Regions from separate parts of the Nocardia higoensis genome, predicted to be linked through region 2. Evidence: riboswitches for the same ligand, from Rfam matches in the RefSeq annotation. Region 2 holds a riboswitch; the other holds the start of a gene.
The links. Region 2 has a riboswitch for cobalamin ahead of IU449_RS18465 (ABC transporter substrate-binding protein). Riboswitches for the same ligand answer to the same signal wherever they lie in the genome.

Region 1: it holds a riboswitch for cobalamin, as region 2 does, so the genes downstream of both, metE (5-methyltetrahydropteroyltriglutamate--homocysteine S-methyltransferase) here and IU449_RS18465 (ABC transporter substrate-binding protein) in region 2, are expected to answer to the same signal.

Annotation. Positions count from the first base shown of each region.
Region 1 covers NZ_JADLQN010000001.1:715,988-723,333, reverse strand. The annotation lists gene IU449_RS03230 (short-chain fatty acyl-CoA regulator family protein) at 1-5, opposite strand, end outside; gene metE (5-methyltetrahydropteroyltriglutamate--homocysteine S-methyltransferase) at 141-2,408, opposite strand; cobalamin riboswitch at 2,541-2,770, opposite strand; cobalamin riboswitch at 3,081-3,299, shown strand; gene IU449_RS03220 (FecCD family ABC transporter permease) at 3,478-4,458, shown strand; gene IU449_RS03215 (ABC transporter ATP-binding protein) at 4,458-5,228, shown strand; gene IU449_RS03210 (ABC transporter substrate-binding protein) at 5,229-6,245, shown strand; gene IU449_RS03205 (AMP-dependent synthetase/ligase) at 7,035-7,346, opposite strand, start outside.
Region 2 covers NZ_JADLQN010000003.1:118,214-125,559, forward strand. The annotation lists gene IU449_RS18445 (hypothetical protein) at 1-522, opposite strand, end outside; gene IU449_RS18450 (bifunctional adenosylcobinamide kinase/adenosylcobinamide-phosphate guanylyltransferase) at 962-2,302, opposite strand; partial or broken gene IU449_RS18455 (ABC transporter ATP-binding protein) at 2,524-3,315, opposite strand; gene IU449_RS18460 (FecCD family ABC transporter permease) at 3,312-4,337, opposite strand; gene IU449_RS18465 (ABC transporter substrate-binding protein) at 4,334-5,245, opposite strand; cobalamin riboswitch at 5,381-5,514, opposite strand; gene IU449_RS18470 (hypothetical protein) at 5,647-6,279, shown strand; gene IU449_RS18475 (DUF4185 domain-containing protein) at 6,499-7,346, shown strand, end outside.

The sequences.
Region 1 (7,346 bases), on a different contig from region 2:
TCCATCGCGACCACCTTTCCGACGAACATCTCCGGCCCGACACACCACGACCGAGTTCCTCGACGACCGGGCGGCCGACACGGTGCGAATACCGCCGTCGGCCGCCCGGTCACGAGCGCGTCACCCGGTCACGGGCATTCTCAGCGCAGCGCGGCGGCCGCGGCCACGAGGTTGCGCAGCGAGGCGACCACCTCCTCGGTGCGGCGGGTCTTGAGCCCGCAGTCGGGGTTGACCCACAACCGTTGCGGCGGGACGGCTTTCAGGGCTCGCTGCAGCGACTCGATGATCTCCTGGACGCTCGGCACGCGAGGCGAATGGATGTCGTAGACGCCGGGACCGACTCCCAGATCGAAGCCGGCGGCGTTCAGATCGTCGAGCACCTCCATATGCGAGCGCGCCGCCTCGATCGAGGTCACGTCGGCGTCCAGTCCGGCGATGGCGCCGATGATCTCGCCGAATTCCGAGTAGCACAGGTGGGTGTGGACCTGGGTGGCGTCGGAGACACCGCTGGTGGCCAGCCGGAAGGCGTGCACTGCCCAGTCGAGATAGGCGGGCTTGTCGGCCTCGCGCAACGGCAGCAGTTCGCGCAGCGCGGGTTCGTCGACCTGGATGATCCTGATGCCCGCGGCCTGCAGGTCCACCGTCTCGTCCCTGATAGCCAGCGCGATCTGACGTGCGGTGTCGGCCAGGGGCTGGTCGTCGCGCACATACGACCAGGCCAGGATGGTGACCGGTCCGGTGAGTATCCCCTTGACCGACTTGTCGGTCAGCGACTGCGCGTAGGTGCTCCACGCGACGGTCATCGGCCGCGGACGGGTGACATCGCCGTAGAGGATCGGCGGGCGCACGCAGCGGGTGCCGTAGGACTGGACCCAGCCGTTGGCGGTGGCGAAGAAGCCGTCGAGCTGCTCGGCGAAGTACTGGACCATGTCGTTGCGTTCGGGTTCACCGTGCACGAGCACGTCCAGGCCGATCTCCTCTTGCAAGGTGAGGACCGCGGCGATCTCGGCGCGCATCCGGCGCTCGTACTCGGCGGCATCGATCTTCCCGGCACGCAGTTCGGCCCTGGCGACACGGATCTGCCCAGTCTGTGGGAACGAACCGATCGTGGTGGTCGGCAACGGGGGCAGGTTCAGCCGTTGCTGCTGGGCCTGCCCACGCTGCTCGGCGGGCGCGCGCCGCGCGGCATCGGGCCCGAGGGACTCGAGCCGCGCCCGGACCGCGCCGTTGTGCAGGCGGGGGTCCTGCCGTCGGTCGGCGATCGCGGCCCGTGCCTCGGCGAGTTCGGTGGCGACGGCGTCGGCGCCTTGGCGCAGCGCGGTGGCCAGCATGCGGATCTCGGCGACCTTCTCCCCGCCGAAGGCCAGCCACGAGCGCAGCCGCGGCTCCACCTCGGGCTCCTGTTCCAGCGAGTAGGGCACGTGCAGCAGCGAGCACGACGAGGACACCGCGACGGCCGCAGCGCTGCCCAGCAGCGTCGCCAGCACCCCGAGCGCCCGGTCCGGATCTGTGCGCCAGACGTTGTAGCCGTCGACCAGGCCGGCGACCAGCAGCTTGCTCGCCAACGCCGGAAGCGACGCGACCTCCTCGACCGTGGCGCCGGAGACGAAGTCGACCCCGATGGCCTCCACCGGGGTGGCCGCCAGCGCCGCGAGAGCGGGACCGGGCTTGCCGAAGTAGGTCGCCACCAGCAGCGCGGGTCGGTCGGTGGCCCCGGCCAGCTCCCGGTAGACCGAGGTGACGAGTTCGAGTTCGGCCTCGTCGAGATCGGTCACCAGGATCGGCTCGTCGATCTGCACCCACACCGCGCCCGCCTCGGCCAGTAGGGACAGCAACCTGCGGTAGAGCGGCACGAGATCGGCGATCCGGTCCAGCGCTGCACTGCCGTCGACGGTCTTGGCCAGCTTCAGGAAGGTCACCGGGCCGACGACCACCGGCCGGGCGGGCACGCCCAGCTCCTGCGCCTCGGCCAGTTCACCGAGCAGCTTGCCCGGATCCAGCGTGAATGCGGTGTCGGCGGCGAGCTCGGGAACGAGATAGTGGTAGTTGGTGTCGAACCACTTGGTCATCTCCAGCGGGGCGATGGTGTCGGTGCCGCGCGCGGCCGCGAAGTAGCGGTCCAGGTCGTCCTCGATACCCGACACCCGTTCGGGCAGGACACCGAGCAGCACCGCGGTGTCGAGCACATGGTCGTAGTAGGAGAAGGTGCCCACCGGGACCGAATCCAGACCGGCGGCCTGCGCGACCCGTAATTGGTCGACGCGCAGCTTTTTCGCGCTCCGGTGCAGCGTCGGCGCGTCGGTGCGTCCCGCCCAGTAGGCCTCGACGGCCCGCTTGAGTTCCCGGTTCGGTCCGATTCGCGGCAGTCCCAGCACCGTCGCGCTGAACGGACTCAGAGGTTTCGACATGTCATGTGCTCCGTCGATGGCAGGGTCAGCCGCCACCTGTCCGGACGCGCACGACGACAACGCACCCGGACAAACCGAATGCGTGAGATGTCGGCGTAGCGCCCAATCCGCGAGGCGACGGCCGCTGGACACGGCGTGTCCAGCACAACCGGCAGGTCTTCGGACTCGCGGGCATCGACCACGACGGGTCGACCCGGGATCGAGCACTTCCCGGGCTGGTACTACCACGCCGTCGCTTCCCAGGCCGTGTGGCCCAGTGCTGTGTGACGGCGGTCGTTCCCGCTCACCGCTGCGGGACAGTCCCGGATTCTCACCGGGTTCCCTCTCGCCCTCCGCTCGTCACCGAGCGAGGAGCTTCGACGTCCCGCGCACACCACAGCGGCACGGGACGAACCAGCTGCGGAACCAGGATAGGCCAGCACCACTCCCCCGCCTACCGGGGTCCTCACCGAAACCGAGCCGACGCTCCGGTCGAGCACCTCGACGACGCACGGCGGGCGGGATGCCATTCGATGCAGCGGACCACCGGAACTGCCGGGATCGTCAGCTGGGCGACCGGCTCAACGGAGTACGCGCCGCCACCAGGTCCGCACGCATGCCATCACCACCTCAGCTGAACTCCGTGGGCCATATCGAACGCGTGACCGTGGCGCTGCACCATCGGCGCGAGTGTTACCGTGGCGGCGCGTCGGCTACCGCTCGGCTTCGGCCGGGCGGTTCGCAAGAGGGAATCCGGTGGAAGTCCGGAACTGCCCCGCAGCGGTGAGTGGGAACGACCGCGGTCACACAGCACTGGGTGTCCACCCGGGAAGCGACCGCTAGTAGGTGGGATCGGTTCGTCCGGTCCCGGGTCCACGAGTCCGAAGACCTGCCGGCGTGGCCGCGCCGTTCGGTGTGGTCGCTTGTCGACCCCGAGGGAGCGGTCGGCGAGGTCACGGGCTCGCTCTGCGTGCACGTCCTCGTGTGCTGTCTCGGATCGACCGGCCGGGTTCGATCCGTGAAGGTTCTGGTAGTGCGTCGATTGTCCGTGGCCACCTTGGCCGCCGCCACCCTTGTGGCGTTGCTCGCGATGTCGATTCTCGCGTTGATGTTCGGTACCGCGCCCATCCCCTGGCGCGATGCCCTCGGGTTCCTGTGGGCCGAGCTCTCCGGTGGCCCCGTGGCGGCCGCCGATATCGCCAACTACCGGATCGTGGTGGATTCCCGGCTGCCGCGTGTGCTCACCGCGGCGCTGGTGGGCGCCGGGTTGAGCGGGGTCGGGCTTATCGTGCAGGCGATGGTGCGCAACGCGCTGGCCGATCCGTACGTGCTCGGCATCTCCTCAGGAGCGTCGGTGGGCGCGGCCGCGGTCGTGCTGTTCGGCGCCTTCGGCGCGCTCGGGGTCTACGCACTGTCGACGGCGGCGTTCGCGGGCGCGCTGGCCGCGACCGTGCTCGTGTACCTGATGGCGCGCACGGCCGCGGGGCTGGTGCCGTTGCGTCTGGTGCTGACCGGCGCGGCTCTCGGATACGGATTCTCCGCTGCGACAACGGTGCTGGTGTTCCTGGCGCCGCGTGGGGACGCGGCCCGGTCGGTGATGTTCTGGCTGCTCGGCAGCCTGGCTGGCGTCACATGGAGCGCGGTTCCCTCGGTGGCCGTGGTCTGCGCGGCGGGTTCGGTGGTGATCGTGGTGTGTGCGCGACGACTGAACGCGCTGTCGATGGGCGACGAGGTCAGCGCCGCGCTGGGTATGGACGCCGCCCGGCTGAGGCTGCTGCTGTTCGTGGTCGCGGCCGCGATGACCGGCTGTTTCGTGGCGGTGTGCGGGGCCATCGGTTTCGTGGGCCTGGTGGTGCCGCACGTGGCCAGGTTGCTGGTCGGCGCCGATCACCGCAGGCTGATCGTCATCGCGCCACTGCTGGGGGCGGTGTTCCTGGTGACCGCCGATCTGCTCGCCCGCACGCTGGTCCCACCGCAGGAGTTGCCGCTCGGTGCGATCACCGCGGCGGTCGGTGTGCCGGTGTTCCTGCTGTTGATGCGCAGGCGCGGCGCGATGGTGGGTGGCCGGTGATGCGGGTCGACTACCAGGACGTGTCCGTCGAGATCGACGGCGCGCGCATCGTCGAATCGGTGACGCTCGGTATCGAGGCAGGCAGTTTCGTCGGCATCGTCGGCCCGAACGGCAGTGGCAAGTCGACCCTGCTGCGCTGCCTGTACCGGGCGTTGTCCCCGGCGTCGGGCCGGGTCCTCGTCGACGGCGACGACATCGCCGCGATCAGCATGAAGAACAATGCCCGACAGGTGGCCGCGCTGACGCAGGACACCGACATGCAGTTCGACTTCACCGCCCGCGAGGTCGTCGAGACCGGGCGGTTGCCGCATGCTGCTGCGCTGCGGTCGACGCTGCGGGAGGACGAGCGGATCTGCGCCGAGGCGATGGCGACCGCCGACGCCGGGCATCTGGCGCACCGCGGTTTCCTGTCTCTGTCCGGTGGTGAACGCCAGCGCGTCCTGATCGCCCGCGCGCTGGCGCAGCAGCCCAGGGTGCTGGTGCTCGACGAGCCGACCAATCACCTGGACGTGCACCATCAGTACAGCCTGCTGTCGGCCGCCCGCGCCCTGGGAATCACCGTGGTGGCGGCCCTGCACGACCTCAACCTCGCCGCCCAGTACTGCGACCGGCTCTTCGTGCTCAACCGCGGCCGCCTGGTGTGCTCGGGCACGCCCGCAGACGTGCTCACCCCCGGAATCGTGCGCCGCTGGTTCGCCATCGGCGGCCACATCGTCACCCATCCGAGGCTGGGCGTGCCCCAGATCATCTTCGACGAACAGGAGCAATAGATGCGGTTGACGCGCACGGGTTCGGCATTCGCGGCCGCCGTGGCACTGCTCGCCACGGTGACCGCCTGCGGTGCCGAGGTGGAACAGCCCGCCGCGGCAGGCGACGCCGCCGCGGTCACGGTAGTCAACTGTGGTACGCCGCTGACCGTGGAGGGCGTGCCCCAGCGGGTGGTTGCCAACGACACCGGCATCACCGAGATCATGTTCGCCCTCGGCCTTGCCGATCGCCTCGTGGGTTACACCAGCTATCCCGGCAAGGAACGCGACGTCGAATCCTCGCCCTGGCGCGCCGAATTCGAGTCCACCCCGGAACTCGGCCTGGCGTTCACCCGCGAAATCGTCCAGGCCGCTGCCCCCGACTTCGTCTTCGCCGGCTGGAACTACGGGTTCAAGGAGTCCACCGGCCTGACACCGGATTGGGTACGCTCCATCGGCGCGGTCCCCTACCAGCTGACCGAGGCCTGCAGGCAGCCCGGCAGCGACCGGCGCGGAGTGATGGAACCACTCGATGCGCTGTATGCGGACCTGACCAACCTCGGCAACATCTTCGGCGTCCGCGACCGCGCCGACGAACTCGTCGCCGGCTACCGCGCCCAGGTCGCCGAAGCCGCCGCGAGCGCGCCCGAAGGCCAGGAGCCCGCGCGGGTGTTCCTGTTCGACAGCGCGACACCGGAGCCGTTCACCTCCGGCCGCAGGGCGGCGCCTTCGCAGATCATCCGCGAAGCCGGTGGCGCGAACATCTTCGACGACATCGACAACTCGTGGACCAGCACGTCGTGGGAGGCCGCGGCACAACGCGATCCGCAGGCGATCGTGATCGTCGATTACGGCGCCGGGCCGGAGAACTCGGTGTCGGCGAAGATCGAGCAGCTGCGACAGCACCCGCTGATGGCGGGCACCGCCGCCGTTCGCGAGGACAACATCATCGCGCTGCCCTACGCCGCGCTGGTGGAGGGACCACGCAATCCCCAGGCGGTCGTCACCGTCGCGGAGTTCCTGCGCTCGAAGGGCTTCTGACCGATCCTCGGGCGGCGCCGTGTGCGCCGCCCTACGGGGATCTCCGCCGCATCACCGACACCGCGCCGGCGCTGCTATCGGATTCAGCACACGTGTTCACCGAAGTCTCCGGGGGTCCAGGGTCCAGTAGTTTCAGTCTCTCCGAACTCACCGAGGCGATTCGCCATAGAACTACGCCTGACTCAATCACCGTTCTTCGTCATTTCCGCAGGTCGATCCGCGTGTTCAGCGGATGTGTCCCCCCCTTCGGGCACAGATACACGGATCGTTGTGGAACGTCTTCTCCCACCCCACCGACCACGCACGCGAGCTGTGCGGCAGCGAGTTCGTTTCCTCCAGTACCTCACCAGGGCCGACAGAACTCCGATACCGGGTGGTCTCATTCATTGGACACGGGCCGCTAGAATGCAGGTTATGGAGACCCCCGGAGCGGGAGACGGCACGTCGAAAGTCACCCGGCTACCGCGTCGCCCGCGGCGCGTGACGGAAGAGGCCGGCGGGCGTCCCCACAAAACATGGCGTTCGGACGGCGGCTCCGTCTTCGACCTACCGCCGACCAAGCCCGTCCTGCGATCGGACCTGCAACGGGAGACGGGATGGTGGCCGATCGACCCCGGCTCGGGGCGGCACCCCGCCCCCAAGGGAGCCCCGGGCCGTGCCGAGTCCGATGGGAATGTCGTCGATCTCGACGCGTTACGGCGGCGGAAACGATCCGGCGAATAGACCGGCACCGGGACACCGAGGAGGGGGACGCACCGCGCAGGGCGAAGCGCCGATCCTCGGTCGGCGTCACCGATAGAGCGCGTCGATGCTGTCGGCGAGTTTGTCGACGACTATCTTGCGGCGCAGTTTCATACTCGGTGTGAGATCACCGGCCTCTACGGACAGTTCGTGGTCGATGATGTCGAATTTCTTGATCTGTTCCCAGCGATCGAGTTGGGCATTCAGGTTGTCGACGTAGGCGGCGATCACCTCGTGGATCTTCTCGTCCCGCGCGATATCGGTGAGCGGTTTGTCGGCCAGACCATGCTTTCCTGCCCATTCGGCGATGCTCTCGGCATCGAGACCGACCAGGGCGACGCAATAGGGCCGCGACTCTCC
Region 2 (7,346 bases):
GTGTGGACTCAGGTCGGCGACCAGCGCACCGAGGTGTCCGGCGACCCGCGTCGAATCGATCTGGTTGTCGAGCAGATCCGCCGCGCGCTCCGCGAAGCCGATCGCGTGGTCGAGATCGGCGTCGGGTTCGCGAATGTAGCTGGTGGCGAGGAGCGTGTAGCGCAGGGCGACTTCACGAGATCCATTGCCACCGTTGTTGATTGCGGCATGCAGATGCCGACGGGCGAGCCGATGCGAGCCGAGGCGGAGATAGCTGTACCCGGCTTGACCGTGCGCGTGGGTTTCGTCGAGCCAGTAGGCCCAGTCCGGGGTTTCACCGGCGGAGTCGCCGAGATCGGCGAAGGCAGCGTCGAGTGCGCGCCGAGCGGCCGAGGCAGAGCCTTCGACAGCATAGGCTTCGGCGGTGCGCAGTGCGAGTATGGCCCGCACCCGAGGGCTGCTGCCCGGATAGCCGGCCAGCGCCGTCTCCGCCAGCAGAACCGCTTCCCTGGGTCGGCCGATGTCTTTGGCCCGGCAGGACATGAACCCGAGGATATTGGCGGCCAAAGCCCTGTCTCCGGCGCTATCAGCGATTCGCAACGCGGCGCACCAGTACCGTCATCCGGTCGATTTCCTCGACCGTTACCATGTCGACGCGAGTGCCCGTTGCTCGCGCAACATCCGACTCCGAAGCAGCCGACCAGTGGTGGGCAGGCGTAATCATCGCCGCGCCGGTGAGGCTCAGGAAGACCCGCCGCTACATACCCTGAGGATCCACGAGGGCAGCTGGTGCGCGCAAGGGTTCCCTACATGTCCAGGGACCGGTCAGGCCCTGGTCCGCTGACTCGACCGGCGCGACTGCGACGGTTCCCGGATTCGATTCCCGCTCGGCGCCGACAACATTGCGCGCCGCTGCGACACACGGATCCGAACACCGAAGGCACCGCGTACACCGCGGCGACCCGGTGATTGCCGGAAACTGTCAGCGCAACGGAACGGGGATTCCCGCGACGACGAGGACCACCGACTCCGACGCGGCGGCTACCCGGCTGTTCAACGTTCCCAACAGGTCTCGGAACAACCGTCCCGAGGCGGAGGCGGGCACCACCCCGCTGCCGACTTCGTTGCTCACCGCGATCACCGGAACGTCGCAGGCGCGCCAGGCGACGACGAGGTCGTCGATGTCGGCGTGGACGGGCGCGAGATCGGCGCCCTCCCAGACCTTGTGGGCGTCGAGACGTGCGGTGAGCCAGGTGCCGAGGCAGTCGATGAGCAAGGGTTGCGTGGCCGTGGCGAGTACCGTTGTGACGTTGCCTGTTTCGAGGGTGGTCCAGGAGGCGGGGCGGCGTTCGCGGTGCACCGCGACCCGCTGGGCCCATTCGGCATCGCCGTCGCGGGTGCCGCCGGTGGCGACGTAGGTGACGGCCGCGTGCGAGCCGAGCAGGTCTTCGGCGTGCCGGGACTTGCCGGAGCGGACGCCGCCGAGGACGAGGGTGCGGTGGGCGGCCGGGCGCGGGGGCAAGCCGGCACGCACCACTTCGCCGTCGTAGCCCGGTCGGGCACCGTGCGTACGCAATCGACGCTCCAGTTCTTCTATCGGTGGATTGTGGTGGCCCAGGTGCACCGCGAGCACGTCGGTCTTCTCGGTGACCGCGGCGGCGTCACGTAGTCCGGTGAGCATGTCGCCGAATTCGGGGAGGCCGAGATGCTGATCGGACAGTTCGGATCGGTCGCCGAAGGTTTCCTCCAGGAACACCGCGTCGTAGGCCGCGTCTCGGACCGCCTCGAACCAGGAGTCGGGCCACGGGCCTGTGTCGCATGCCCACAGCACGCGCGCGCCGTCCGGGGCGGTGATGTCGTAGAGGACGCTGTCGCCGTCGTGGAACACCCGGTGCCGGGCGGGCAGGACGGTGACCTCGTAGGACCCGGCGGATATTCGGTCGCCCACGCGGACGGGGGTGAAGCGGACCTGGTCTTGCGGCCCCACCCACCGACGGCAGGCGTCGATCGCGTCGGCGGGGCCGATCACCTCCAGGTCGTGACCGGTGTCTATCCAGGATCGGAACAACAGAACCTGCGGGTCGAGATGGTCGGGGTGGGCGTGAGTGAGCAGGATGTGGCGGACATCGGCGAGGGTGCGGCCGAGGCGGACAGCGGCGCGCGGGGCTTCGGGGCCGCAGTCGAGCAGGAGGACGTCGTCGACCAGGGCGGCGGTCTGGCCGCGAATCTGGTTGCGGGCGGCGGCGTCTCGGCAGGACTCGCAGCGACAGAACGGGGACGGCCACCCGTCGGCGGCGCCCGTGCCCAGCAGGACGATTTCCATCAGGGTGACTCCGTTTCATCAGGCCGTGATCCGTCCGGCGGGATTTCGGCGGGCCGGGACTCGGTCGGCCGGAATTCGCCGGACAGGGATCCACTCGCCCGCGATTCACCGGACAGAGTTTCACCCGCCCCCGATTCACCGGATGGAGCCCTGCCCGCATGCGATTCTCGGGTGTCTCCCTGCGAGAGCTTGCCGAACAGTGTTCCAGCGGAGAAGTCAGGTGAAGGTCCGCTGCGCAGAGGCAGCACGGCCCGACCGTCGCGACGGTCGAGCACTTCGACGTGCGCTCCGTATACCTCCGCGATGCGGGCCACGGTCAGTACCTCTGGGGGCGGCCCGTCTGCGACGATGCGGCCGCGATCCAGCAGGATCAGCCGTTCGCCGTACTGCGCGGCGGAGGTGAGGTCGTGCATAGCGGCGAGGACGGTCAGCCCTTCTTCCCTGCGCAGGGCGTCGACGAGGTCGAGCACCTGCTGCTGGTGGCCGATGTCGAGGGCGCTGGTGGGTTCGTCGAGCAGCAGGACCCGCGGCTGCTGGGCGAGCGCGCGGGCCAGCACGACGCGCTGCAGTTCGCCGCCGGACAGTGCAGTGGCTGTGCGCGCGGTGAATTCCTGGAGGTCGAGGCGCGCGATCACCCGGTCCACGATCTCGCGGTCACGCAGGGTCTCGCTGCCGAATCGGGGGATGTGCGGGGTGCGGCCGAGGTGGACGAGCTCACGCACGGTGACACCCTCGGGCACCACCGGACGCTGCGGCATCAACGCGACCGCGCGGGCCGTGGCGCGGCGCGACGATCGACCGGGTCGCACCCCCGCCACCTGGATCTCGCCGGTGGCGGGCACGAGTCCGGCGAGTGCGTGCAGCAGTGTGGTCTTGCCGGAACCGTTGGGACCGACCAGTGAAACCCACGTGCCCGCGGCGACCACCAGATCCACCTCGTGCAGCACCTCGACGCCGCCGCGTTCGGCGCCGACCCGGACACAGGTCACCGCCTCGGCGCGCGCGCCGGTCATGACACCCCTCGGCTGCGTCGCAGCACGAACAGGAAGAACGGCGCGCCGACCGCCGCCGTCACGACGCCGATCGGCAGTTCGGCCGGAGCCGTGACGGTCCGGGCGAGCACATCCGCGAACACCAGGAACGCCGCGCCCGTGACCAGCGACAGCGGCAACAGCAGCCGGTGGCCAGGACCGGCGAGCAGCCGCACGGCATGCGGAACCACGATGCCGACGAACCCGATCAGACCGCCCGCCGAGACCACGGCGGCGGTGCCGAGCGTGGCGACGCCGACCAGCATCAGGCGCACTCGCGCCGGATCGATGCCGAGGCTCGCGGCTTCCACATCGCCGACCGCCATCACGTCGAGTGTGCGCCGGTGGAGTGCGATGACCACGACACTCACCACGACATAGGGCAGCACGACGAGCACTTCGGACCAGCCGTCGGTGGTCAGCCGGCCGAGCATCCAGGAGTAGACCTGGCGCAGGGTGTCGTCGTGCAGCTGCATGAAGAAGGTCTGGACGGCGTTGGCGAAGGCGGCCACCGCGACCCCGGCCAGGATCACCACCACTTCCGACCGGAGCCCGCCGACCGTGCGGCCCAGGGTGTAGGTCGCCGCGACCGCGAGCAGGCCGCCCGCGAAGGCCGCGACGGGGACACCGGCGAATCCGGCCGCGCCACCGGCGACGATCGCGAGCGTCGCCCCGAGCCCCGCGCCGCTGGAGACGCCCAGCAGGTACGGGTCGGCGAGCGGATTCCGGAAGACGCCCTGGTAGGCGGCCCCGGCCACGGCGAGCATCGCGCCGACGAGCACGCCGAGGACGGTGCGCGGCATCCGGATGTCCCAGAGGATGGCCCGCTGTCGCGTCGACAGGCCCGACTCGACATCCACGAACGGCAGTCGATCGGCCATGTCCAGCAGGACGCCGCGCGGGGTGAGCCCGGCCGGTCCCACGAGGATGCTCACGAACACGGCGACCAGCAGCGCGAGAACCGCGCCGGTCACCACCAGCGCGCGACGCCGGGTCCCGGTCAAGAGGTGGGGCGGACGGCCGGGGCGCCCGCGACTACGGCGGCGATCTCACGCACCAGATCAACGACGCGCGGTCCCCAGCGACTCGCGATGTCCTCGTCGAGGACGTGCACCCGGCCGTCGCGGACCGCGGTGAGCTCACCCCAGCCCGCGCGCTGCGCGACGACCTCCGGGGTGACTCCGCAGCACTGTCCATCGGCCAGGAAGATCACATCGGGATTCTGCTCGAGCACGTACTCCGCCGACAGCTGCGGGTAGCCGTTGCCGCCGGTGGCGATGGATCGCAGGCCGAGCATCGAGTAGATCGCGCCGAGATAGGTGTCGTCGGTGACGGTGTAGTAGGTGTTGTCGAGCTCATGGTAGTAGCGCAGCGGGGCGTCGCGGTCGGGGAGTCCGGCGACGATGCGGTCGATATCGGTGCGCATTCCGGCGACGAGTTCGGCCGCGTCGCCGACATGCCCTGTGGCAGCGCCGAGCTGTTCGATCTGGGCGTAGGTGTCGTCGAGGGTGCGCGCGGCGGGCAGGATCAGCGTCTCGACGCCGGCCCGCTCGAGCCCGGCGACCAGGTCGCCGGTGTCGGCGTTGGCCACGACGAGGTCGGGGTCGTAGCCGAGGACGGCCTCGACGTTCGGGGTGTAGCCGGACAGGTCGGTGACGGGAGCGTCGGCCGGGTGATCGGAGCGGTCGTCGACCGCGACCACCTGCTCCCCCGCACCGATCGCGTAGAGCATCTCGGTGGCGGTGGGGCTGAGCGAGACGATGGCTCGGGGGGACCCGTCCACGCTGTTCCCGCCGGTCGACGGGGCAGGCTCGGAGGCGCTGCACGCCGCGCTCAGCAGAATCAACGCGCCTGCGGCGACGAGCCGCCAGACCGTGCCCCACCGTCGTGCGCCACCGGACCGCCCAGCCATGCCGAGTAGCCGGTCCGTCTCGAATCGTCCTGCACCCGCCCGGCGGGCAGCGTGCGGCCGTCGGGAAGCAATAAGCCGCCGGTGGGAAGCGAGTGGCACGACATCCTCCGTCCATACCGTCCTTCATCCGAGGACAAGTACGCCTCCCGCGACGGCGGCCGACCTGACTCACCCGGCGAAACGCCGAGCTCACAGTTGCGGGACAGTGCCGGATTCCCACCGGCTTCACCGTGACGCCGCGGTACCCGGCCGGGTTCGGCAGGGCATTTCGCAGCGTAGTTCACCCCGGAAACCGACCGGCCTCGCCGTGCCCCGACACGTCCGAACCGGCGGACCTCAGACCGACAGACCGTCCTCGAGGCTGCACCAGAGTACTTCGGTTTCGAACATATGATCGACTGATGTACCTGGCGCACCTGCACTCGAAATACCTGCTTCCCCCGGTTCTGCTCGTCGTGTGCCAGGACGAGACCACCGAACGATGGGCAGGCGGACCCTTCGTCATCGGTCCCCGGCAATGGCCGAGCCTCGTCGCACGGCCGCTGCTGCTCGGCCCCGACAATGTCCCCGTCATCACCGACACCGCCGAAGCGATCACCGATGTCCCGCTCGCCGCCCTGTCGGCAATCACCCACGCCCACCACCCCAGCATCGGTGCGATACTGAAATCGCTGGCCGCCGCCCTGCGGGGCATCGACGACGAAGACGCCGCCATCGTCGCCGAACTCACCGAACTCGGCCTCGGCACCAGCCCGGCCGCCGACACCTGGAGGCAGATGATGTCCGTGGATCTCTCCTTCTTCCGCTCGCAGACCTCGCAGCGCATCCGCGACGAAGGGCGCGAACAGGGACGTCAAGAGGGACGTCAAGAAGGACGCGCAGAAGACATCCTGCGCATCCTCCAACACCGCCGCGTCCCCCTCACCGACAGCGACCGCCACCGCATCCGTGACTGCGCCGACGCCGACACCCTCACCCGCTGGTTCGACCGCGCACTGTCCGCCGAAACCGCCGCGGAGCTCTTCACCGACTGACCGCAAGCTGTCGGCCCCGCCGTAGTGGCGGGGCCGACAGTTCGAGCCGCGGTCGGTACCGGTTGCACATGGGGGCCAAGCGAAGCAGCGCGGTCCCTGCCGGACCGCTCGGTCTCAAGACAGACTGCGGACAACCGCCCGGCGGTTACCCCCTATCCGGTCCCGATGCGGGCACAATGACACCCGCAGACCGCGCGCTACCAGAAGGGACTCCGCCGGATGAAACGATCGCTGTCCGCACTCGCCAGGATCGGCGTGCTCACCGCCGCCTGCTGTGTCGCGCTGGGTGCGCCCGCGACAGCCGACCCCAACAACATCAACCCGATCCCGGTACTCAACGGATGGCAGGGCCTGCCGAAACTCCCCGGCCCCACCGAGGCCGTGTTCCAGATGACCGGAATGGACAGCCCCAACAAAACCCACACCGTCAACGTCCTCGGCACCGACCTCGGCATCATGTGGGACGACGGCCGCGGCGGAATGATCACCGCGTTCGGCGACACCGCCGGACTGGGCTTCCCGAACCTGCTCGCGGGCAGCATGTGGGCGTGGACATCCAACATGTTGTTCCACAGCACCACCACCGACCCGTCGGAAGGCATCTACTTCGACAGCATCACCCCCAACCCGCTGCCGAGCCCGAAGATCCCCGGCATCGAAATCAGCTTCATCCCCACCGCCGGAATCTCGGTCGGTGGCGTGCAGTACATGAGCATGATGTCGGTGCGCCACTGGGGCGATCACGGCAAGTGGGAGACCAATTTCTCCACCCTGGCCTCCTCCGGTGACGGCGGCCGGACCTGGGTGCAACTGCCCACCACCCGCCGCGCCAATGTCGACGGGCACGAGCGCTTCCAGCAGAACGCGTTTTTGAAGAACGACGGGTTCGTCTACCGCTACGGCACCCCCGCCGGCCGCGACAACCCCGGCTTCCTCTCCCGCGTCCGCGAAGCCGACATCGCCAACATCGATGCCTACGAATACTGGGACGGCGGCGCGTGGAAACCCAACGACCCCAAAGCGTCCGCGCCGATCGTCGGCAATGTCGGTGAGCTGTCGGTGCAGTG